DNA from 3 places in the Pontibaca methylaminivorans genome. Region 3 is predicted to be linked to each of the others. Evidence: riboswitches for the same ligand, from Rfam matches in the RefSeq annotation. Region 3 holds a riboswitch; each other region holds the start of a gene.
What was found. A riboswitch is a leader RNA that binds a small molecule or an ion and turns the genes downstream of it on or off. The one in region 3 is predicted to bind cobalamin.

Region 1 (7,229 bases), 1.5 Mb from region 3:
GGTCGTTCACGATGAAGGGATAGACCACCGGAAGCGCGCCGGTCAGCGCTTCGGGCCAGCAGGCGGCAGACAGCGCCACCGCCTTGCCGGGCAGCCATTCGAGCGTGCCGTGCGCGCCGATATGGACCATGGCGTCCGCCTGTTCGCGCAGCCAGAGATAAAAGGCCGCATAGGCGTGACAGGGCACGCGCGTGGTGTCGTGATATTCGCCCTCGCGGTCCGCGCTGCGGCTGCGCTCCGGTTGCAGCGCGACAATGGCCTTGCCCCGTCGGGTCGCGGCGAAATGGAAATGCCCGCCCTTCAGGGCGGGGTCGTCCTGCGGCGCGCCGTGCACCCGGCAAAGGTCGTCGCGCAGCGCTTCGGGAAGGGTATCGAGCGCGCGCAGGTAATCCGCAAGCGGCCAGCGGATGGAGTCGCCCAGCGCCTGTTCAAGCGGCGCGCCCGCTGTGGTGTCGTGACCGGCCTCCGCCAGATCCTCGAGCATCGCACGGGCCGAAGCCAGCGCGTCGAGCCCGACCGCATGGGCCATGCGATAGCTGCGCCCCGGATAGGTCGAAAGCACGAGCGCGACCCGCCGCGCGGGCGCAGGCTGCGCGGCCAGCGCGATATGGGCGGCAACGCGGGCGACGGTGGCCCGGATGCGCTCGGGATCGGGACAGTGGGCGGCATGGCTGAATTCGAGTTCCGGGTCGCGCGCCGTGGTTTCCTTGAACGAGATCACCCCGGCGTTGATCCGCCCGTCCACCTCGGGGAGCGCGACATGCATGGCAAGGTCCGCAGGCGACAGGCCGCGTTCGGCCCCGGACCAGGCGGCGCGGTCATTGGTGGCGTGAATCGCCTGGAACACCCGCACCCCGGCAGCATCAAGGGGGGAACCGGCCCTGCCGCGCGCGGAAAAGGCCGTGGTGTTGACCACCGCGACCGGGGAAAGGCGGGGCAGGACGGCGCGCAACCAGCCGGCGGCGGCGCTGTCCTTGAGGCTCGGCACGAAAAGGCCGAGCGTGCGGAAGCCGCCCGCCTCAAGGCCGCGCATCAGGGCGGCGACGCCTTCGGTATCGGCGGCAGCGGCCCAGGCACGGTAGAAGGGCACCGCGATCAGCGGGCGCGCATCCGGCGCGCCCGGCAATGGCGCGTCCGGTTCCGGGTCGGGCAGGGGGCCGTGATCGGGGTGCCAGAGCCCGAACGGCGGCAGGGTCTTCGGCCCCGGCACCGGCCCGGCATAAAGACCAGAGGCAAGCGCAAGCTGCGCCAGCGCCCCCTGCGCCGCGATCGCGCCCCCCGCATCGCAGAGTTCCGCCAGCCGGCGCAGGGTCGCGACCGGCAGGGTCGAGGCCGCGTCAAGCGCCGGGTCCGGCTGCCCGTCCGCCGGCAGGATCGCGAGCGCGATGCCCTTTTCGCGGGCAAGGGCCGCGACCTGCTCGACCCCGTAGCGCCAGAAGGCGGTGCCGCCCAGCAGGCGGATCAGGATGCCCCGCGCCCCGGAAAGCGTTGCCTCGACATAGGTATCGACCGAAAGCGGGTGCAGCAGCGCCGAAAGATTGGCGAGCCGCAGCGAGGGCAGCCCCTCGCGCCCGCGCCGCCAGCCCGCCGCGAAAGCGCCGAGATCGCTGTCGGAAAAGGACAGCACCACCAGATCCGCGGGCGCCTGCCCGAGATCGCGCGGCGTGGCCGTTTCCTCCAGCCCGTGGCTTTCGCGGAAGAGGACGTGCATCAGATCAGCGCCGCGCGGATCGCATCCGGGTCGAGATCACCCTTTTCGGCGATGACGACGAGCCGCCCCTCGCGCGGCGCGGCCCCCCAGGGGCGGTCGAACTGATGGCGCACCCGTGGCCCCACCGCCTGCACCAGCAGCCTGAGCGGGCGATCCGCGATCGCCACGTGCCCCTTGATGCGCAGGATTTTCCGCGATGCGGTCAGGGCCTCGACCCTGGCGGCAAGCCTGTCCGGGTCATCGACTTCCGGCAGGTCGATCACGATGGTGTCGAAATCGTCGTGGTCGTGGTGGTCGTCGGCACCGTCGTGATGCGAGGGGCGGGCATTGATGCTGTCTTCGGCCGCCGCATGGATCCCGAGCACCACACGGGCGTCGATCACCCCGTCGGTCAGGGGCAGGACCGGCAGGTCCCGCGGCGCCTCGGCCAGAACCGCCGCGCGCGCCGTGGCGAGCCCCTCTTCGCCGGCGAGGTCGGCCTTGGACAGCAGCACGAGGTCGGCGCAGGCGATCTGGTCTCCGAACACTTCGGACAGCGGGGTCTCGTGATCGGCGCCCGAATCGCTGCCGGTGTTGCCGGGGTGTTCGGGATCGGGGGCGAAGGTGCCGTTCGCCACCGCCTCGGCATCGGCGAGCGCGATCACGCCGTCGATCGTGATCTTCGAGCGCAGGTCGGGCCAGTCGAAGGCCTTGAGCAGCGGCTTGGGCAGGGCAAGGCCCGAGGTCTCGATCAGGATGTGATCGGGGCGCGGCTCCATCGCCAGAAGGCGCTCGATGGTGGGGATGAAATCATCGGCGACGGTGCAGCAGATGCAGCCGTTGGTCAGTTCAAGGATATTGGCCTCGGGGCAGTTTTCATCCGCGCAGCCCCGGATCAGGTCGCCGTCCACCCCGGCATCGCCGAATTCGTTGACCAGAACGGCAAGCCGCCGCCCGCCCGGGTTCTGCAGCAGGTGGCGGATCAGCGTGGTCTTTCCGGCCCCCAGAAAGCCGGTAACGATGGTGACGGGGGTTTTCTCAAGGCTCATTTCACGGGCTCCATTGGCGGTATGCGGGCGATGATGTTGCGGCGCAGGCTTTCGGGGCGCTCGCGCCAGGGCAGGAAACCTTCGGGCGCGGCGCGATAGGCGGCGGTCATGGTCTCGAGCGCGTCAAGGTCGCGGTCGGGATCGAGTTCGCCCTGCAGGTAGGTCCAGCGCCCGGGGCCCCGCAGCACGACGACGCAGCCGCGCCGGCAGGCAGACAGGCATTCCTGCCTGACATGGGGAATGCCGCGGGCGGACAGCGCCGCGGACAGCCGCGCGCCGTCGCGCAGGGGCTGTTGCGCCCCGGTTCCGTCCGCGGACATGCGGCAGGTGGTACAGACCACCAGTTCGATTTCGATCGCGTCACACATCGGCCCCTCCGACCAGAGTTTCGCAACCGGAGGAACAGACGGGGGTGCGGGGCACATGCGCCCGCACGTCCGGTCTGCGGCATGCCCCGGCCGCATGATTCCGAAACGGCCCCGGAAACGGCGGGGCCGGTGCTGGCAGGTCTCCCGGCTTGCGGATGTCAGGGGCGATACCCCTGGCGGCTGCCCGGCCTTCCCGACGCGATGTCAGTGGCAGTGGGCATCCTCTCCGGTCACGGTCGCGGGGGCGGCTGCGTTTTGTCCCGGGTGGCCCGGGGCGTCGCATTCCCTCTTCGCCTGCAAAACTGCAGGAACCAGCGATGCGCAGAGCCAAGCCCGTTTCCGCCCCGCTTGTCAAGCGCGAGCGCGGACCACGCCCCGCGACCGGGCGGCGGGCCGTGGAACCGGCGGTGGCCCGATGTCCGGGGGTGAAACCGGGCGGTGTTTCAGGGCCGTGCTTCAGGGGCGTTGACGCACCGCATCGGGCGCCTTAAGGATTGTCCCGACGGTTTTCCGATTTCGGAATGAAAAGGGAATGCAGTGCGGGCCGGATGGCCTCATGCTGCAGCTGCCCCCGCAACTGTAGGCGGAGAGCCTTCTGTCACATGCCACTGGGAGCGATCCCCGGGAAGGCGACAGGGGGCGGTGCTTCGCGAGCCAGGAGACCTGCCGTCAGCCGTTGTCACGCGTGAACACATCGGGCGGGGTGTCCTGGTGAAATTCGCATCCGCCCGCAGGGACAGTCCGGGCAACAGGATGCAGCGTTTGCGGTGACGGTGAAATGATCGCTGGAGCCGAAATCCGTGCCCGAACTCATATCTCAGTCAACCGCCCTTTCGGGCGTGTCCGGCCTCGTGCCGTCAATTCCGCGCCTTCCTGCCCGGCCAAGGCGCCGGCGGGCTCTTGTCGTCGCCGCGCTTCTGGCCGGCACGGCCGCGCCGCTTTCTGCGCAGGACGCCACCCGCAGCAGCGAGGACAACGGCGAGACGCTGCTGCTCGATACCATCACCATCGAGGGGCAGGGGGCGGCGGATCTCGACCTGCATCAAGGTTCCACCGCCGGCAGCCGGCTTGGCCTCAGCTCCTTCGAGACGCCGGCCAGCGTGCAGGTGATCGACGGGGGTGCGATCCGCAGCCGGGGCGAGCGCGATGTGACGCGGGCGATCGTGAACACCGGGATCGGCGTGAGCTTTGGCGGCTCGCCGGGCAACGGCGGCACCTCGGTCAGCATGCGCGGATTCAACGGACACGGGTCGGTCACGCGGCTGTATGACGGCACGCGGCTTTACCCGGCCTCGGGCACGATCACCTTCCCCTTCGACACCTGGAGCGTGGACCGCATCGAGGTGCTGAACGGCCCGGCCGGTGTGCTTTACGGCGAAGGGGGTGTCGGCGGCGCGATCAACGTGATCCCGAAAAAGCCGCTGACCGAGGGGCGGCGCGACGAGTTGCGGGCCACCATCGGCACCCATGGCCAGCGCGGGCTGGCCTATGGCAGCGCCGGGCCGCTGGGCGACCGGCTGGCCTACAGTTTCGATGCCAATATCACCGGCTCCGACGGCTGGATGGATCGGGACAACATGTCGTCGCGTTCGCTTTCGGCGGCGCTGCGCTGGCAGGCGACCGAGACCCTTGCGCTGACGCTTTCGCATGATTTCGGCGACAACCGCCCGAGCCGCTATTTCGGCACGCCGCTGGTGGATGGTCAGGTGGACCGGCGCGTGCGCTATCGCAACTACAACGTCGAGGACAGCCTCGTGCGCTACAAGGACAGGTTCACGCAGCTCAAGGCGGAATGGACGCCCAACGACAGCGTGACGCTGACCAGCAGCACCTATCACCTGACCAGCAACCGCGACTGGCGCAACGTGGAGAGCTACACTTATGGCCCCGGCACCGGAGTGGTTACACGCCAGCCCCGGCTCGCTCTGGCTCACGATGTGGAAGAGACAGGAAATCGCACCGACATAACTATCGAGAGCACATTCGGAAATATTGAGAATACTGCGACGTTTGGCTTTGACGTCAATCGGATGAAATATGTGAGATTGAGGCACACTCCTGCCACAGATGAGACCACAGTTGATTTTCTCAATCCGCGCCCTGGGGTATTCGGCCCCTATACGATGAATATCATCAATGATTCAAAGATGAATCAATACTCATTGTTCATGGATGATCGGATAAAGTTCAATGACCAATGGGCGCTGGTCGGCGGTCTGCGTTATGATAACGTGGACATTAAATCGCGCGAGCCCGCCTATACAAAAAAATTCAGCTCAACCAGCTGGCGCATCGGCGCGGTCTGGAACCCGGTGCCGGATGTGGCTGTTTATGCGCAGTATTCCCGAGCAACTGAGCCGATCGGCAGCGCTCTTTCATTATCCGAGTCTCAGGCCGACCTGAAACTGACCCGGGCGCGCCAGCAGGAAATCGGGGTGAAATTCGGCTTTCTCGAGGGGCGCGGCGATGCGACGCTTGCGGCCTATCGCATCGTCAAGACCGACCTTCTGGCGCGCGACCCCGATGACCCGGACGTGACCCACCAGATCGGCAGGCAAAGCGCGAAAGGGATCGAGGCCGCCATCGGCCTTGAGGTGTCGCCAACCTTCCGCGTCAATGCGAATGCGGCGTTCGTTTCCTCCCGCTTTGACGATTACGTGCAGCCGGGCGGCGATTATTCCGGCAACCGCGCGGCGAATGTGCCGCACCGGGTCGCCAATATCTGGGGCTCCTGGGATTTCGCCGCGAACTGGACCGCCCGCGCGGGCGCGCATTACGTCTCCGAGGCATTCACCAGTGATGCGAACACCAGCCGGCGCCCCTCCTACACGGTGGTGAATGCCGGGCTGCAATGGCGCCCGCAGGACAACATCAGCGTGGACCTCAATATCGAGAACGTCGCGAACCGGCTCTATGCGACATCGGGCCGGGACACCCAGTGGCTGCTCGGGCCGCCGCGGATGGCGACGCTCGACGTCAACATCCGGTTCTGACGTGGCGCTCGATCTCACAGTGCGCGGCCTCTCCTGGGGGCCGCGCCCGGACCGGCGGATCATCGAGGACATCAGCTTCGATGTTCCGGCCGGCACGACCACGGCCATCGTCGGTGCGAACGGGGCCGGGAAATCGACGCTGTTGCGCAGCATCTACCGCCACAACCGGCCCCTGTCAGGACAGGTGCAGGTCGGGGGGCGCGATATCTGGCGGCTTTCCGCGCGCGAGGTTTCGCGGCTCGTCGCGGCGGTGCTGCAGGAGGGCGCGCCCGATTTTTCCTTTACCCTGCGCGAGGTCGTCGCCATGGGGCGCATCCCGCATCGCAACGGCCAGCCCCGTGCCGGGGCGGACGAGGCGGTGATCGACCGGGTGCTTGCGGAGTTCGGGCTGACCGACATGGCCGACCGCACCTTCGGCAGCCTTTCGGGGGGCGAGAAACAGCGCGTTCTGCTGGCCCGTGCCATGGTGCAGGAACCGCAGCTGATCGTTCTGGACGAACCGACCAACCATCTGGACATCCGCCATCAGCTGGAAATCATGGCGCTGCTCGGGCGCATCAGGGCAACGGTGCTGATCACGCTGCATGATCTCGAACTTGCGGCGGCGGTGGCCGACCAGGTGCTGGTGATGCGGGGCGGTCGCGTCTGCGCGCTCGGCCCGCCGGGCGAGACGCTGACGCCGGCCACGATCCGCACCGCCTTCGACGTGGCCGCGACCATCACCGAGGCCGCAACCGGGCGCCCGCGCTTTTCCTTCGACCTGATTTCGTGACGAGAATGCCCATGAAACAGCCCCTGCGGGGTCTTGCCCCGATTGTCCTCTCGGCCCTGATCGCGAATGCCGTCCCGGCCATGGCGGGGGCAGCGCGCGATCCGTTTCCCGTCACCGTCAGCAGTTGCGGGCGCGAGGTCACGATTGCCGAACCGCCCCGGCGGGCGCTGGTCAACGGCTCGAACCTGATCGAGATCATGCTCGCGCTCGGGCTCGAGGACAGCCTTCTCGGCTACAGCGGCCGGACCGGGGGGGCGGCGACGCTCGCGGCCTTTCCCGCCGCCGCCGGGCTGCGCGCGATCCAGCGCAGCTATCCGACGCTCGAGACCTTTCTCGACGAGGGGATCGACTTCTATT
Region 2 (7,229 bases), 260 kb from region 3:
GACGCACAACCGGCGGTGGGACAATGATATTCCGCCGGCAGCCGGCCCGGCACCGGGACGGCATGCAATGAACGGGCGCCCCTCCTGATGGCGAGCTTCGACACAAGCGACGGGCTCTCGCTCTATTACGAGGACACGGGCCATGGCCCTGCCCTGCTCTGCCTTGCCGGCCTGACCCGCAACTGCCGCGATTTCGACCATGTCGCGCCGCATCTCGCGGGCTGCCGTGTCATCCGCATGGATTATCGCGGGCGGGGCGACTCCGCCTATGACGCCGATTTCCGCAACTATTCGATCCCGCGCGAGGCCGGGGATGCGCTTGAACTGCTCGATCATCTCGGGCTTGAGCGGGCGGTGATCCTCGGCACGTCGCGGGGCGGGCTGATCGCCATGGCGCTTGCGATGATTGCCCCGGCGCGGCTTTCGGGTGTGATCCTGAACGACATCGGCCCGGTGATCGAACCGGCGGGGCTTGCGCGGATTCTGGACCGCCTCGGCCGCCCGCCCGAGGCCCGCAGCCTTGAGGACGCCGCGCATGCACTGGCGCGGGACAATGCGGCGAAATTCCCGGGCGTTCCCCTTGACCGCTGGCGGGAGGAGGCAAGGGCGCGCTACCGCAAGGGGCCGGGCGGGCTCGTGCTGCGGTACGACCCGCATCTGCGCGACGCGGTGGCGGCAGCCGGCGCGGACAGCAGCGCGGCGGATGCACCCGACCCATGGGCGCTGTTCGATGCACTCCGCCCGCTGCCGCTCGGCGTGATCCGGGGCGCGAATTCCGACATCCTTTCGGCCGAAACGCTGCGGCAGATGCAACTCCGGCACCCCGACATGGTCAGCGCAACCGTGCCGGACCGGGGTCATGTGCCCTTCCTTGACGAGCCGCCCACGCTCGGGGTGATCCGTGCCGTCACGGATGCCGTGAAAGCGCGCGGCGGCTGACGCTCAGCCCAGCGCCTCGATGATCGCGTCGAGCCCGTCGGTCAGCGCCGCCGGGCCGGGCTGGAGGATCAGCGAGGAGCTGATCTCGTGGATGCGGCCATTGCGAACCGCCGGGATCGTGTCCCAGCCCGGGCGCGCCGCCATCCGCTCCGGGCGCAGCTTCTTGCCGCACCAGGAGCCTAGAATGACATCGGGGCGCGCCGCCGCCACCTGTTCGGGCGTCACCACGCGCTCCATGGCCTTGCCCCTGGTCACAAGATCCGGGAACGCCTCGCGCCCGCCCGCGATGCCGATCAGTTCCGACACCCAGCGCACGGCCGTTATCATGGGGTCGTCCCATTCCTCGAAATAGACCAGCGGCCTTGCCCGCCCCTCGGCCCGGGCGGCGACCTCGGCAAGGCGCGCCTCGTATCCGCGCGCAAGGTCGTCGGCCCGCCCGGGACAACCGACCAGCGCGCCGACATGGCGGATCATGGCAAGAATGCCGCGCAGATCCTGCTGGTTGAAGGCCATGACCGCCACGCCCTCGCGCAGAAGCGCGGCGGTGATGTCGGCCTGAATATCGCAGAAGCTCAGCACGAGATCAGGTTCAAGCGCGGTGATCGCCGAAATATCCGCCGAGGAAAATCCCGAGACCCGGGGCTTTTCGCGCCGCACCCGCGCGGGGCGGGTGGCAAAGCCTGTGACGCCAATGATACGCGCCTCTTCGCCCAGCAGGTAAAGCACCTCGACCGTTTCCGCCGTCAGGCAGACGATCCGTTCGGGGGGGAAAACACGCATGTCAGATCCTCGCCGTTTCGCAGGGTTCGGCCCGGGCAGGGCAAGCCATGCGGACCGGCGCCCGCAGCATCATCCGCGGCGGGGCCATCAGCCGGGACAGCGGGCCCCGCGCGTCGCGGTCCTCGAAGAATGCGGTGGAAAAGGCGCAGAGCGCCGCGGCATCCTCGCCCTTTTCGACGCCGCAGAACAGCTCCACCCGGTGCGCGTTCAGCACGAACAGGGCCTCGCCCCCGGCCGCACAACCGTCAAGCATGGCCCGCCCGGTCATCTCGAAGCCGGGCCGCAGCGAACAGGCGAGCCGCGCGGCCTGCACGAGCCGTTCGGCAAAGGCCCGCGCCACGGGGCATTCGCGCCCGCTTCGCAGACAGGTGGTGATCTGGAACTGGTGGTCCGGAAATGAAATGCTCATCGCGCCCTCCGCGCAGAAGAGGGCGGCGCATGGTCTGCATGGTCTCGAGTGGCTCCGTCATCACGGCAAACGCTCCTCGGGGCACCCCGCCCGTCTCATGGTTTCAACGATGATGGCAGGTCTCCTGACTCGCGGGTCGCTGCGCCCTTCCCTGCCTTCCCGGAGCCATCAAGGCCCCAGTGGCACAAGGAGGATGGGCGCTCGCCGCTTACAGTTGCGGGGGCAGTCGCGGCCTTGGAGATTCCTCCGCACCGCGTTCCCTTTTCATCCCGCAGGCCGCCTTTGCCGCCCCCGGGAAACCATCAGCGCGACTGTCGCGAAGCACCGGGCCCAAGTCAAGCGCCGAACGCGCGATCCGTCACGATGCCGCAGACCGCGGGAGCACCCAGTGCGGACGGATGAAATGGCAGGTATAGCCGTTCGGGAACCGTTCGAGATAATCCTGATGCTCGGGCTCGGCCTCCCAGAAATCGCCGAGCGGGGCGAGTTCGGTCACAACCAGCCCCGGCCAGAGCCCGGAAGCATCCACGTCGCGGATGGTCTCGCGCGCGGTTTGTTCCTGCCGTTCATCCGCGAAAAGGATCGCCGAACGATAGCTCGGGCCGAGGTCGTTGCCCTGCCGGTCGGGGGTGGTCGGGTCGTGGATCTGGAAGAAGAAGCCAAGGATGTCGCGATAACCCGTCACATCGGGGTCGAAGATCACCTCGAGCGCTTCGGCATGATTGCCGTGATCGCGATAAGTCGCGTTCGGCACGTCGCCGCCGCTGTAGCCGACCCGGGTCGCGATCACGCCGGGACGGCGGCGGAACAGATCCTGCATGCCCCAGAAACAGCCCCCGGCAAGGACGGCGCGTTCAGTCCTGCTCATGCCCGCCCCCGATCCGGCCGAGCCAGGCGCCGTAACCTTCGGCCTCCATGTCGTCGCGGTGGATGAAACGCAGCGCCGCCGAATTGATGCAATAGCGCAGGCCCCCGCGATCCACCGGGCCATCGGGGAACACATGGCCCAGATGGCTGTCGCCATGGGCGCTGCGGACCTCGGTGCGCAACATGCCAAGGCTGTGGTCGCCGTGTTCGGTCACATGGGCGGATTCAATCGGGCGGGTAAAGCTCGGCCAGCCGCAGCCGGCGTCGAACTTGTCGCCGCTCGCGAACAGCGGCTCGCCCGAGACGATATCGACATAAATGCCCGGTTCGCGGTTGTGCAGCAGCTTTCCGCTGCCCGGCCGCTCGGTGCCGCTTTCCTGCGTGACGTGATATTCCTCGGGCGAAAGCGCCGCGATGGCCTCTGCCGATTTTTCATAGCGCATGGCGCCGGCTCCCCTCCTGCTGCGGTCTGCGTCATATCTGTGTGCCATCGTCGCCGGATTCAACGGGGCATGTCCGCGATCACGCTCCCGTTCCATTGCGCCGCGCCGCGCTTCGCCCTATCAGGAGGCATCCCCGACAAAGGCCCTGCACCGTTGAAGACAATCGACCAGATCGCTGCCCTTGCCCCTCTCATGACCGAGTGGCGCCGTGATTTCCACCGCCACCCGGAGCTTGCCTTTGAAGAGACCCGCACCGCCGGCCTAGTGGCGCAGCGGCTGCGGGACTTCGGGCTCGCGCCGGTCGAGGGGATCGGCAGGACCGGGGTCGTGGCCATCGTCGAGGGAGGCGCGCCCGGCCCGTCGATCGCCCTGCGCGCCGACATGGATGCCCTGCCGATGCAGGACGAAAGCGGCCGGGAGTGGCGCTCGTCCCGGGATGGTGTCGCCCATGCCTGCGGTCATGACGGCCACACCGCCGCGCTGCTCGGGGTTGCGCGCCATCTGGCCGAAAACCCGCCCGCGCGGGGCCGCGTCGTGCTGATCTTTCAGCCGGCCGAGGAAAACGGGCTGGGCGCAAGGGCGATGATCCGGGACGGGCTGATCGACCGCTTCCCCTTTGACGAGGTATACGGGTTTCACAACATGCCGCTTCTGGCACCGGGACAGGCCGCGGTGCGCAGCGGCGCGACCCTGAACGGCTATATCGTGTGGGAGGCCGAGATTTCCGGCACCGGCGGCCACGGCGCCGCCTTTTTCAAGGCCACCGACCCGGTGCAGGCGGCAGCACGGCTCGCGACCGAGATTTCCTCGATCATTGGGCGGTATATCGACCCGGCCGACTCCGCGCTGATCACCGTCTGTTCGATCGAGGCCGGCAGTTCGCATAACATCATTCCCGCCACGGCGCGGCTTTCCGGCACGGCGCGGGCGCTCGACCCGGAGGTTCTGGCGCTGCTTCATTCCCGGCTCGAAACCGCCTGCGCCGGGGTGGCGGCGCTGACCGGCTGCGCCATCCGCTGCAATCGGCTGACCGAGGTTCCGCCCTGCATCAACACGCCCGCGGGCGCGGATCATGCGGCCGCCGCCTGTGCCGCCGTGCTGGGCGCCGCCAATGTCACGCGCGACCAGCCCGCCTATCCGTTCACGGATGATTTCGCCCTGTTCCTGCAGGCCGCCGCCGAGGGCGCCTATCTGTTTCTCGGGCAGGAAAGCCCCATGTGCCATGATCCGGCCTATGACTTCGACGATGCGCTGCTTCCGGTGGCCGCAAGCATCTTCGCGACGCTGGTGCGGCAGCGGCTCGGCTGAGGGCCGTCACGCCCGGAGCGTTGCCCCGCCATCGACATAAAGATCCGCCATGGTGATGTGGCTTGCCCGGTCCGAGAGCAGGAAGAGCACCGCCTCGGCCACCTCTTCCGGCACCGCGAGCTTGCCAAGCGGGATCCCGGCCTTGAAGGTCCCGGGCTGCCCGGCGATCACCCGCGCGGCGCCCTGATCGTCGGCCCACATGCCGGTCTGCATCGGCGTAAGCGTCGAACCCGGCGCCACGATGTTGCAGCGCACGCCCAGCGGCCCGAGTTCAATGCCGAGACAGCGGGTGAACATATGCGCCGCAGCCTTCGACGCGGCATAGGCCGCCATGGCATGGCGCGGCACGCCGGCCGCGTTCGAGCCCACGACCACGATGCTGCCCCGCCGCCGCGCCGCCATGCGCCGCCCGAGCGCGCGCCCGACATGGAACACGCCATGGGTGTTCACATCGAACACCCGCCGCCAGTCCGCGTCACTGGTCTCCAGAACGGTATCCGTCGCCAGAACACCGGCGACATTCGCCCCGAATTCGATCGGCCCCCAACTCTGTTCGACCTGATCCACGAGCGCCTCGACCGCGGTGCTGTCGGTTATGTCAAGCGCGGCCGGCCAGATATCATCACCCTCAAGCGCCGGCACGGCAAGATCGCTCGCCACGACCCGCGCGCCCTCGCTGCGCAGCAGCCGCACGAGCGCCGCACCGATCCCGCCACCGGCGCCGGTGACGAAAGCGATCCGCCCGGCAAGGCCCGTGTCCCGGTTCATGTCCCGGCTCATGCCTGTCGCCGCGCCGCGCCGGCTGCCGGTGTTGCCTGCTCCATCCGCTCGGACAGGGCGGGCGCGATCATGGCGCTTGCCTCGGCACCGGTCAGTTGCGGGTGCAGGAACGGAACCGAAACCACATCGAGCGCCGCGCCATAGGGTTCCCAGAGCGACGGCGTCAGATGCGGGCGGGTCTTGTGGTCATGGGCGGCCCGGACATGGGTCAGCACACCGTCGTAGCGGCGGTGATGGTGGCCCCGCACCAGCCGGTTGGTTTCGAGCACCACCCGCACCACGCCTTCGAGCGCCCGCGGCGGCAGGTTGCCGAGCGCGCTTTCGCCCTCGCGCAGGAAGGCGAGGATCTGCTCGCGGGTCGTCAGGTGCGGATAGCGTTCGGGATCGTGCCCCGCGATGGCAAGCAATGCGCGCAGGGCCTGGCTTTCGGTCGGCTCGGGCTCGGCCCGCCAGCATTCGGCCGGGTAGGAATCGAGCATGGCGACAAGGCCGACCTCACGCCCGGCGTCCTGCAGTTCAACCGCGATCGCCTGGGCGAGGATGCCCCCGACCGACCAGCCGGCGACATGGCAGCGCCCCTCGGGGTGGGTGTCGCGGATGCGGCGCGCATAATCCGCGGCCAGCGCCTCGATGCTATCGGGCACGGGCACATCGGGATCAAGCGCGGGCGCCTGCAGGCCGTGCACCGTGCGGTGCGGCGACAGGGCGCGGGCCAGCGTGCGATAGCCCCAGCAGATCCCGCCGGCCGGGTGCACCATGAACAGGGGATCGCGATCCTCCGCGCCGCGGGTCAGGGTGATGAGCGGTGCGAGCCCGTCGTCCCCGGCCACCTGCCCTGCCCCTGCGTCGATCCGCGCGGCCAGGGTGGCGATATCGGGATATTCGAACAGGGCCGCCAGCCCCGGCGCGTCTCCCCATTCCTCGCGCATCCGCAGCATGAGCCGCACCGCAGACAGGGAATCACCGCCAAGGGCAAAGAAATCGTCCGCCCGGCCGATCTGCGCCGCATCCATCCCGAGAAGATCCGCATAGAGCGCGGCCAGCGTCCGCTCGGTCGGTGTTTTCGGCGCATCGCCCCCGGCGCTTTCGAAACGGGGCGCCGGCAGGGCCTTCCGGTCGAGCTTGCCATTGCTGGTGACCGGCATCGAATCCAGCGCCACGAAGGCCGCGGGCACCATGTAATCGGGCAGCCGCGCCGCCAGCATCGCGCGCAGCGCCTCGGGCGCATAGCCCGGCTCGGGCACGACATAGGCCGCAAGCCGCCCGTCATGGGCCAGCACGATAACACCTCGGGTCAGGCCGGATGCGGCAATCGCCGCCTCGATCTCGCCCAGTTCGATCCTCAAGCCCCGTATCTTGACCTGATGGTCCGAACGCCCGAGGAACAGCACCGCCCCGTCCGCGCGCCGCCGGGCCAGATCTCCGGTCATGTAAAGCCGCTCGCCCGGACGGAACGGGTTGTCGATGAACCGCTCGGCCGTGAGGTCCGGCCGCCCGAGATAACCCCGCGCCAGTTGCACGCCGCCAAGATAGAGGTTCCCGACCACCCCCGGCGGCACCGGATGCCCCCGGTCATCCAGAATCACGAGCTGCGTGTTCCAGACCGGGAACCCGATCGGCACCGGGCGCGAGCGGTCATCGGGGCCGGCCGGCCAGTAGCTCACGTCCACCGCCGCCTCGGTCGGGCCGTAAAGGTTGTGCAG
Region 3 (7,229 bases):
CTCGCGATGGAGCGACAGGAGCGGTTCGGATTCCTCCACTTCGGCAAACAGCGCCCGCGGCTTCGGCCCGCCGAAGATACCGAGGCCGCAGAGGGACAGTTCGAACGGCTCGGCGCGGATCAGCGACAACTGCTCATGCAGGTCGCGCAGCAGCGATTCGGGCTGGTCGTCGAGAAAGGCCAGCGTGAGATGCAGGTTTTCCTCCGGCACCGGCCGCCCGAAGGGGAGCGCCTCGCGCAGGTCGGCAAGCTGCTGCCGCACCGGCGCTGGAAGCGATATGGCGATGAATGCACGCATGGGGGCCTCGCAACATGGAATGAAATCAGACGGCCGGATCAGGGCGCGGCCGCATCGGCCCGGTCGGGAACGGCAAGCCCCTCGGCAAAGGCGGCAATGCTGGCGATCACGCGCTTTCCGGTCTCGATCCGCCCCTCGAGCGTCGCCGCGCCCATGTTCGGCAGCAGCACCACGTTGTCGAGCGCCCGCAGGCGCGGGTTGAATCCCGTGTCGGCGTCGCGGATGTCGAGCCCCGCGCCGGCAAGCCGCCCCGCGCGCAGCATCCGCGTCAGCGCCACCTCGTCCACCACCTCGCCAAGGGCGGTGCTGACAATCACCGCTCCGGGTTTCATCAGAGCAAGACGGCGCGCGTTCATCAGGCGGAACGTGCCGGGCGTCGCCGGGCAGTTGACCGACATCACATCGACCCGCGCCGCCATCTGGTCGAGGCTCGGCCAGCAGGTCGCGCCGAGTTCCTCGGCGATCGCATCCGGGACCGGGTTGCGGTTGTGGTAATGAATGTCCATGCCGAAGGCACGGGCACGCCGCGCAAGCGCCTGCCCGACCCGCCCCATCCCGAGAATCCCGAGACAGCGCCCCTCGAGACGCCGGCCAAGCGGCCCGGCCGGGCTCCACCCGGCCCACTCATTGGTGCGGATCAGGGCGCGCCCTTCGGGAAAGCGCCGGGTCAGGGCCAGGATCAGCGTCATCGCCATATCGGCGATATCCCCGGTCGCGATGTCCGGCGCATGGGTGACGAGAATTCCCCGCCGGCGCGCCCCGGACAGGTCGATGTGATCGACCCGCGCGCCGAAATTCGCGATCAGCCGCAGCCGCGTACCGGCCTCCGCCAGGAAGGGCGCGTCGATCCGCTCGGCCATGGTCGGCACCAGCACATCCGCCTGCCGGACAGCGGCGATCATCTCGTCGCGCGACATGGGCCGGTCGTCCTCGCGCGTCACCAGGTCGCACAGCGCCGCCATGGCGGTTTCGACCGGCTCCGGCAAGCGTCGCGGCAGCACAACAGTCAGGCGTTCTCTTGACAATCAGCCTCTCCCGTCGCTTTTCAATCGAGGTGGCGCCATGGCATCGTGGCGCAGGAGCGGGCATGGCACAAGAACCGCGCGCATGATTTCCGGCGGAAATTCAAGGCGCAGCCCGGAAATGAGGCAGGACGGGAGAACCGCAGTGACATTCCGATTCTCATGGCATCTGGCCGTCGTCGCGCTGCTGCTGGCGCTGGCCTTGCCCGCGCCGACCCGCGCCCAGGCGGCCGAAAAACGCGGTCAGGCGACGAATCTGCCGCTGCCGCGTTATGTCTCGCTCAAGGTGGCCGAGGGCAACGCGCGCCGCGGTCCGACGCTCAGCCATCGCATCGACTGGGTGTTCAAGCGCCGCGACATGCCGCTGCAGATCACCGCCGAACACGGGCACTGGCGCCGCGTGCAGGACCGAGACGGCGCCGGCGGCTGGATGCATTATGCACTGCTGTCGGGCACGCGAACGGTACTGGTCGAGCAGGAAACGCTCCAGATCCGCAGCCAGCCCGACGAATCCTCATCGGTTGTCGCCGTGTTCGAGCAAAGCGTGATCGCCCGGCTGGGCGAATGCAATCCCGGCTGGTGCCGCATTTCCTCGGGCGGTTATCGCGGCTGGGCGCCGAAAAAGGCGCTCTGGGGCGTCGCCCCGGATGAGCTGCGCGACTAGGGCGCCACTCATGCATCGCGGGCTGGCAGTCCGGCCCCGCTTCGCTAGAGTCGTCAGCAGGCTTCGGAAAAAAGGAGGCACCCTTGCAAGCGCTCGCCTATCGCCGCTACGGAAACGCGGCCGACGTCCTGCGGATCGAGGACATCCCCTGCCCCGCGCCGCAAGCCGGCGAAGTCACGGTCGACCTTGCATTTTCCGGGGTGAATCCCTCGGACGTGAAGGCGCGCGCGGGGGCCCGTGCGGGGGCCGCGGAAATGCCCTTTCCGCTGATCGTTCCGCACAGCGACGGTGCGGGGGTGATCTCGGCCATCGGTGAGGGGGTCGCGGGTGAGCGGCTCGGCCAGCGGGTCTGGATCTGGAACGGCCAGTGGCGGCGCGCGCTCGGCACGGCAGCGGCGCAGATTACCCTGCCCGCCGCGCAGGCGGTGCCCCTGCCCGACAACTTGCCGCTTGAAACCGGGGCGGTGCTCGGCATTCCGGGGCTGACGGCCGCCCACGCGGTGTTCGGGGGCGGCGATGTTTCGGGCAGGACGGTGCTGGTCCAGGGCGGTGCGGGCACGGTCGGCCACCTTGCGATGCAGCTTGCCCGCCGGGGCGGGGCACGCACCATCGCCACCGCGCGGGGCCGCGGGCTCGACCAGGTCCGCGGCGCCGGGGCAGATGCCGCGCTCGATTTCGAATCCCCCGATCTGGCGCAGGAGATCCTTGCCGCGAACGGGGGCCACCCCGTTGATCGCATCATCGAGGTCGAATTCGGCCGCAACATCGCGACCGATACGGAGGTGATCGCGGAAAACGGCACGATCTGCGCCTATGGTTCGGCGCTCGCCCCGGAACCGGGGCTGCCCTTCTATCCGCTGCTGTTCAAGGCGGTCACGGTCGAGTTGATGCTGGTCTATCTGCTTCCCGACGCGGCCCGCGCGGCCGCGATCCGGCGTCTGCACGATGCGCTCCGGCATGGAGCGCTCGACTGTCCGGTGGCGGCGGTATTCGACCTTGCCGACGGGGCGCGGGCCCATGACGCGGTGGCCGCCGGCGCGCGCGAGGGTGCGATCCTGCTACGCACCGCCTGACCGGGCGCGCTCAGGCCATGCCAAGCGCTTCCTTGTACATTTCAAGGATCGCCTCTTCCTCGGCGATGTCGTCCTTGTCGCGCTTGCGCAGGGCGATGATCTTGCGCAGCACCTTGGTGTCATAGCCGCGCCCCTTGGCCTCGGCCATGACCTCTTTCTGCTGGTCGGCGATATCCTTTTTCTCGGCTTCGAGCGACTCGATCCGCTCGACGAACTGGCGCAGTTCCTCGGCGGTGACGCTGTAACTCGTGTCGGTGTTGATATCGCTCACTTGCCTGTCTCCCGTATCGGTCTCGTTCCGGCCCTGTTGTCCTGCCGCGACCGGCCGGCAGGGCGTCACCGGGCCATTACCGCCCGCCCCCGCGCTCTGCAAGCGATCATGCCTCTTGATCCGCGCGGGGCTTGCGCCTATGCCGAAGCTGCTCTGGTGCGGCGGGAAACCCGCCGTCAATAGGGAATGTGGTGCGGCGGGAAACCGCCAATTCCACGACTGCCCCCGCAACTGTAGGCGGCGAGCGGAAACAGAATGACACCACTGGCCCGGACCGGGCTGGGAAGGACTGTTTGCCGCAACGACCCGCAAGTCAGGAGACCTGCCAGAGCGATCACCTTCATGTGGCGCGAGGGGCGTCGCATGGGCGGCGCCGGTTCCGCGATGGTGATGCGCACCGTCCTGGAAGGCCCGGCGTGGCTCTCCCAGACATGACCACCGACAAGGCCGGGAGGGCCTGACATGAAACGACTTCTCGCAACCGCATCCGCGCTCGTGCTGGGCACAGGAGCGGCCACGGCGCAGCAATATCTGGAACTGGGCACGATCGTGGTATCGGCCAACCAGACAGAGACCGAAGCGGACCGTGTGGGCGCAACCGTCGATGTGCTGGATGAATACGATCTGGGCAGAAGCACAGGCCCCGAACTGGTCGATACGCTGACGCGGCTTCCCGGCATCACAGCCAGCGCGAATGGCGGCGTCGGCACGGCCACGACACTCAGAATCCGGGGGCTCGGTAGCGGCTATGTCAGCACCCGCATCAACGGCATCGACGTGACCGATCCGACCGAGATCAAACAATCCTACAACTGGGGCGGACTGACCGCCGCGGGGCTGAGCCGCGTCGAGGTTCTGAAAGGATCGCAATCCGCGCTTTATGGATCATCGGCCATCGCGGGCGTGGTGAACATATTTACATGGCGACCGACAAGCGAGGGCATCAGCTACCGCTTTTCGGGGGAGGCGGGCAGCTACGGCACCGCAAGCGTTTCCGGCAGCGTCGGGTATCTTTCGGATCGTGCGGAACTTGCCCTGACCATGACGCGCCTGCATACGGACGGATTCTCGGCTGCCGACGAAAACGACGGCAATACCGAGCGCGACGGATTCGACGGAAAGACCATCTATTTCTCGGGAAGCTATGCCTTGACCGATCAGGTCCGGGTCGGCTTCGACATGATATATGAAGAGCACGAAGCCGATATAGATGGCTATTCGATGTTTCCGCCCTATGGCTTGATAGATACGCCGGACAAGAATTTCACCGACAGAAAGGGTGGACGGATATTTGCGACTTTCGACGGCGATAACGTATCGCATGAACTCGAAGCGTCGTATTTCAAGACAACACGCTATGATCCGAACGGTTACACCCAGCGGTTTGAGGGTATGCGGAAAGGTGCGCGCTATACGGGCACGGTCCGCCCGTCCTTCGGCACGCTCGTTTTCGGCGCCGAGTACGCCGAGGAAAAGGCGCGGCTGGACAGCGACAAATCGCGCAGCGATACGGCCTCGGTCTTTGGCGAGGCGCAATTCGGCCTGTCGGACAACCTTGACCTGACCACTTCCCTGCGTGTTGACCGCCATTCCGAATTTGGCACCGAACCAACCGGGCGGATCGCGCTTGCGTGGCGGCCTGATCAGGCATGGACCATCAGGTCCGCGATTGCCACGGGCTTTCGCGCGCCATCGCTCTATGAGCTTTTTGACCCGACCTATGGCAATGATACTCTGAAACCCGAGAAAAGCCGCAGTTTCGAACTCGGCGCCGAGCGCGAGTTTTCCAATGGCGGTTTGATTGCGGCAACGCTGTTCTACACCAGGATCAACGATCTCATCGACTGGGACAGCGGACGTTACATACAGGTGCCCGGAACCACCACGACGCGCGGGATCGAGTTTTCCAGCGAATTTCCGCTCGGGGAGCGCGTGACCTTTCTCGGCAACTACACCTATACCCGCGCCAGGACCGCGGCGGGCGACCAGTTGAGCCGCGTCCCCGAACATGACCTGCTGCTCGGGCTGCGTGCCAGCCTGACCAACCGGCTCGACGGACAGGTCTTTGTCAACCATGTCGCCGACCGCGTGGATACCGGCCCCATGCCCGATTACACGGTGGTGAACGCGGGGCTGTCCTTTGACCTCACGCCAGCCTCGCAGATCTACCTGCGCGTCGATAACCTGACCGACCGGCAGTATCAGACGGCGCGGGGCTATGGCACCTCCGACCGGGCATTCTATGCGGGTATCCGTGCGGATTTCTGAGGCTCTCTGCGCTGTCGCCGTGGTGGTCCTTTCCGCCACGGCGACGCTCGCCGGCACGCCGCAAAAGGCACCGGAGCGGGTGGTGTCCGCCAATCTCTGCACCGACCAGCTTGCGCTGCTGCTGGCCGCGCCAGGGCAGCTTGTCTCGGTCTCGCGGCTCTCGCGCGATCCGCAAAGCTCGCTCATGGTCGAGGCGGCCCGGGCGCTGCCGGTCAACGACACCCGCGCCGAGTCGATCTTTCTTTTCGCCCCCGACCTCGTGCTGACCGGAACCTATGCGGACCCGGCCACGGTGCAGATGCTGCGCAGCCTCGGCATCCGGGTCGAACAGTTCAAGCCGGCCGATTCGCTTGCCGAGGTGCGCGACAACATCAGCCGCATGGGCGACCTTCTCGGACGCGAAGAGGCCGCGGCGGGGATGCTCGCGCGGTTCGATGCGGGTATGGCCGCGGCCTCCGGCGCGCCCGAAAGGCGCCCCCGCGCCGCGCTTTACTACGCGAACGGCTATACCACCGGCGGCAAGACCCTTGCCGGGGACATCCTGCGCAAGGCCGGCTTCGCCAACGTGGCCGACGAGGCCGGCATCCCGGATGGCGGCAACCTGCCGCTCGAACGGCTGGTCATGCTGGCCCCGGACGTGATCCTGCGCGGGCACGAATACCCGGGCTATTCCCGCGCGAACGAAGTGCTGAAACACCCCGCGCTGCGCGCCCTGCCGGACAGCCTGCTGGCCGGGCACATGGATGACAGGCACTGGATCTGCGGCACCCCGGCGGTGATCGAGGCGCTGCAGGACATGCGCGCGCTGCGCCAGCGGATCGAGGCCGGACAATGACCCGTGTCGCCCTGGTGATGGCCGCGATCTGTGCCGTGCTGTTTGCGGGGTCGCTTCTGGCCGGACCGCTGCCGGTCACGCCGCTGCGCGCGCTCGGGGCGCTTTTGGGCGCCGAGGACACGCCGCTTGCGGTGGTGATGCAGGAAATCCGCCTGCCGCGCGCCCTGCTCGGGCTCATGGTCGGCGGCTCGCTCGGGCTTTCGGGCGCAGCGCTGCAGGGATATCTGCGCAACCCGCTGGCCGAACCCGGGCTGATCGGCGTCACCGGCGCGGCGGCGCTCGGTGCGGTGCTGGCGCTGCAGAGCGGGTTCGCCACCCTTTTCGCGCTGGCGTTGCCGCTTTCGGCGCTCGGGGCGGCGGTGATCGCGGTGCTCGTGATCCTGCTGCTGGCCGGGCCGCGCGGCGGGTCGATCACGCTGATCCTTGCCGGCATCGCCATTTCGGCGCTGGCCGGGGCGCTCACGTCGCTCGTGCTCAATCTGTCGCCCAACCCGTTCGCCACCGCCGATATCGTGTTCTGGATGATGGGGTCGCTCGCGGACCGCTCGTTCACCCATGTCTGGCTCGCGCTGCCGTTCATGGCGGCGGGCTGGGTGCTGCTGCTCGGGCTCGGGCGCGGGCTCGATGCGCTGACGCTGGGCGAGGATGCGGCGCAGGCGATGGGGATGCGGCTCGACCGGCTGCGCCTTGCGCTGATCCTCGGCGTCGCGGCCAGCGTCGGCGCGGCGACCGCGGTCGCCGGGGCGATCGGCTTTGTCGGGCTGGTCGCGCCGCATCTGCTGCGCCCGTTCGTCGGCGG

Region 1: linked by a shared signal. The riboswitch ahead of B0B01_RS01635 (TonB-dependent receptor) and the one ahead of B0B01_RS08650 (TonB-dependent receptor plug domain-containing protein) in region 3 are both predicted to bind cobalamin.
Region 2: linked by a shared signal. The riboswitch ahead of B0B01_RS09965 (hypothetical protein) and the one ahead of B0B01_RS08650 (TonB-dependent receptor plug domain-containing protein) in region 3 are both predicted to bind cobalamin.

What each region holds. Positions count from the first base shown of each region.
Region 1 covers NZ_FTPS01000001.1:312,430-319,658, reverse strand. Annotated here, with positions in the region: gene cobN (cobaltochelatase subunit CobN) at 1-1,711, opposite strand, end outside; gene cobW (cobalamin biosynthesis protein CobW) at 1,711-2,739, opposite strand; gene B0B01_RS01640 (DUF1636 domain-containing protein) at 2,736-3,107, opposite strand; cobalamin riboswitch at 3,225-3,438, opposite strand; cobalamin riboswitch at 3,594-3,792, shown strand; gene B0B01_RS01635 (TonB-dependent receptor) at 3,908-6,100, shown strand; gene B0B01_RS01630 (ABC transporter ATP-binding protein) at 6,102-6,872, shown strand; gene B0B01_RS01625 (ABC transporter substrate-binding protein) at 6,884-7,229, shown strand, end outside.
Region 2 covers NZ_FTPS01000001.1:2,029,307-2,036,535, reverse strand. Annotated here, with positions in the region: gene B0B01_RS09975 (alpha/beta fold hydrolase) at 88-939, shown strand; gene B0B01_RS09970 (cobalamin-binding protein) at 943-1,719, opposite strand; gene B0B01_RS09965 (hypothetical protein) at 1,721-2,128, opposite strand; cobalamin riboswitch at 2,226-2,447, opposite strand; gene msrA (peptide-methionine (S)-S-oxide reductase MsrA) at 2,487-2,996, opposite strand; gene msrB (peptide-methionine (R)-S-oxide reductase MsrB) at 2,983-3,438, opposite strand; gene B0B01_RS09950 (amidohydrolase) at 3,592-4,746, shown strand; gene B0B01_RS09945 (2,3-dihydro-2,3-dihydroxybenzoate dehydrogenase) at 4,753-5,514, opposite strand; gene B0B01_RS09940 (non-ribosomal peptide synthetase) at 5,523-7,229, opposite strand, start outside.
Region 3 covers NZ_FTPS01000001.1:1,768,788-1,776,016, reverse strand. Annotated here, with positions in the region: gene thpR (RNA 2',3'-cyclic phosphodiesterase) at 1-297, opposite strand, end outside; gene B0B01_RS08670 (2-hydroxyacid dehydrogenase) at 336-1,322, opposite strand; gene B0B01_RS08665 (SH3 domain-containing protein) at 1,441-1,983, shown strand; gene B0B01_RS08660 (NADPH:quinone reductase) at 2,067-3,056, shown strand; gene B0B01_RS08655 (DUF2312 domain-containing protein) at 3,067-3,327, opposite strand; cobalamin riboswitch at 3,465-3,671, shown strand; gene B0B01_RS08650 (TonB-dependent receptor plug domain-containing protein) at 3,790-5,595, shown strand; gene B0B01_RS08645 (ABC transporter substrate-binding protein) at 5,582-6,430, shown strand; gene B0B01_RS08640 (FecCD family ABC transporter permease) at 6,427-7,229, shown strand, end outside.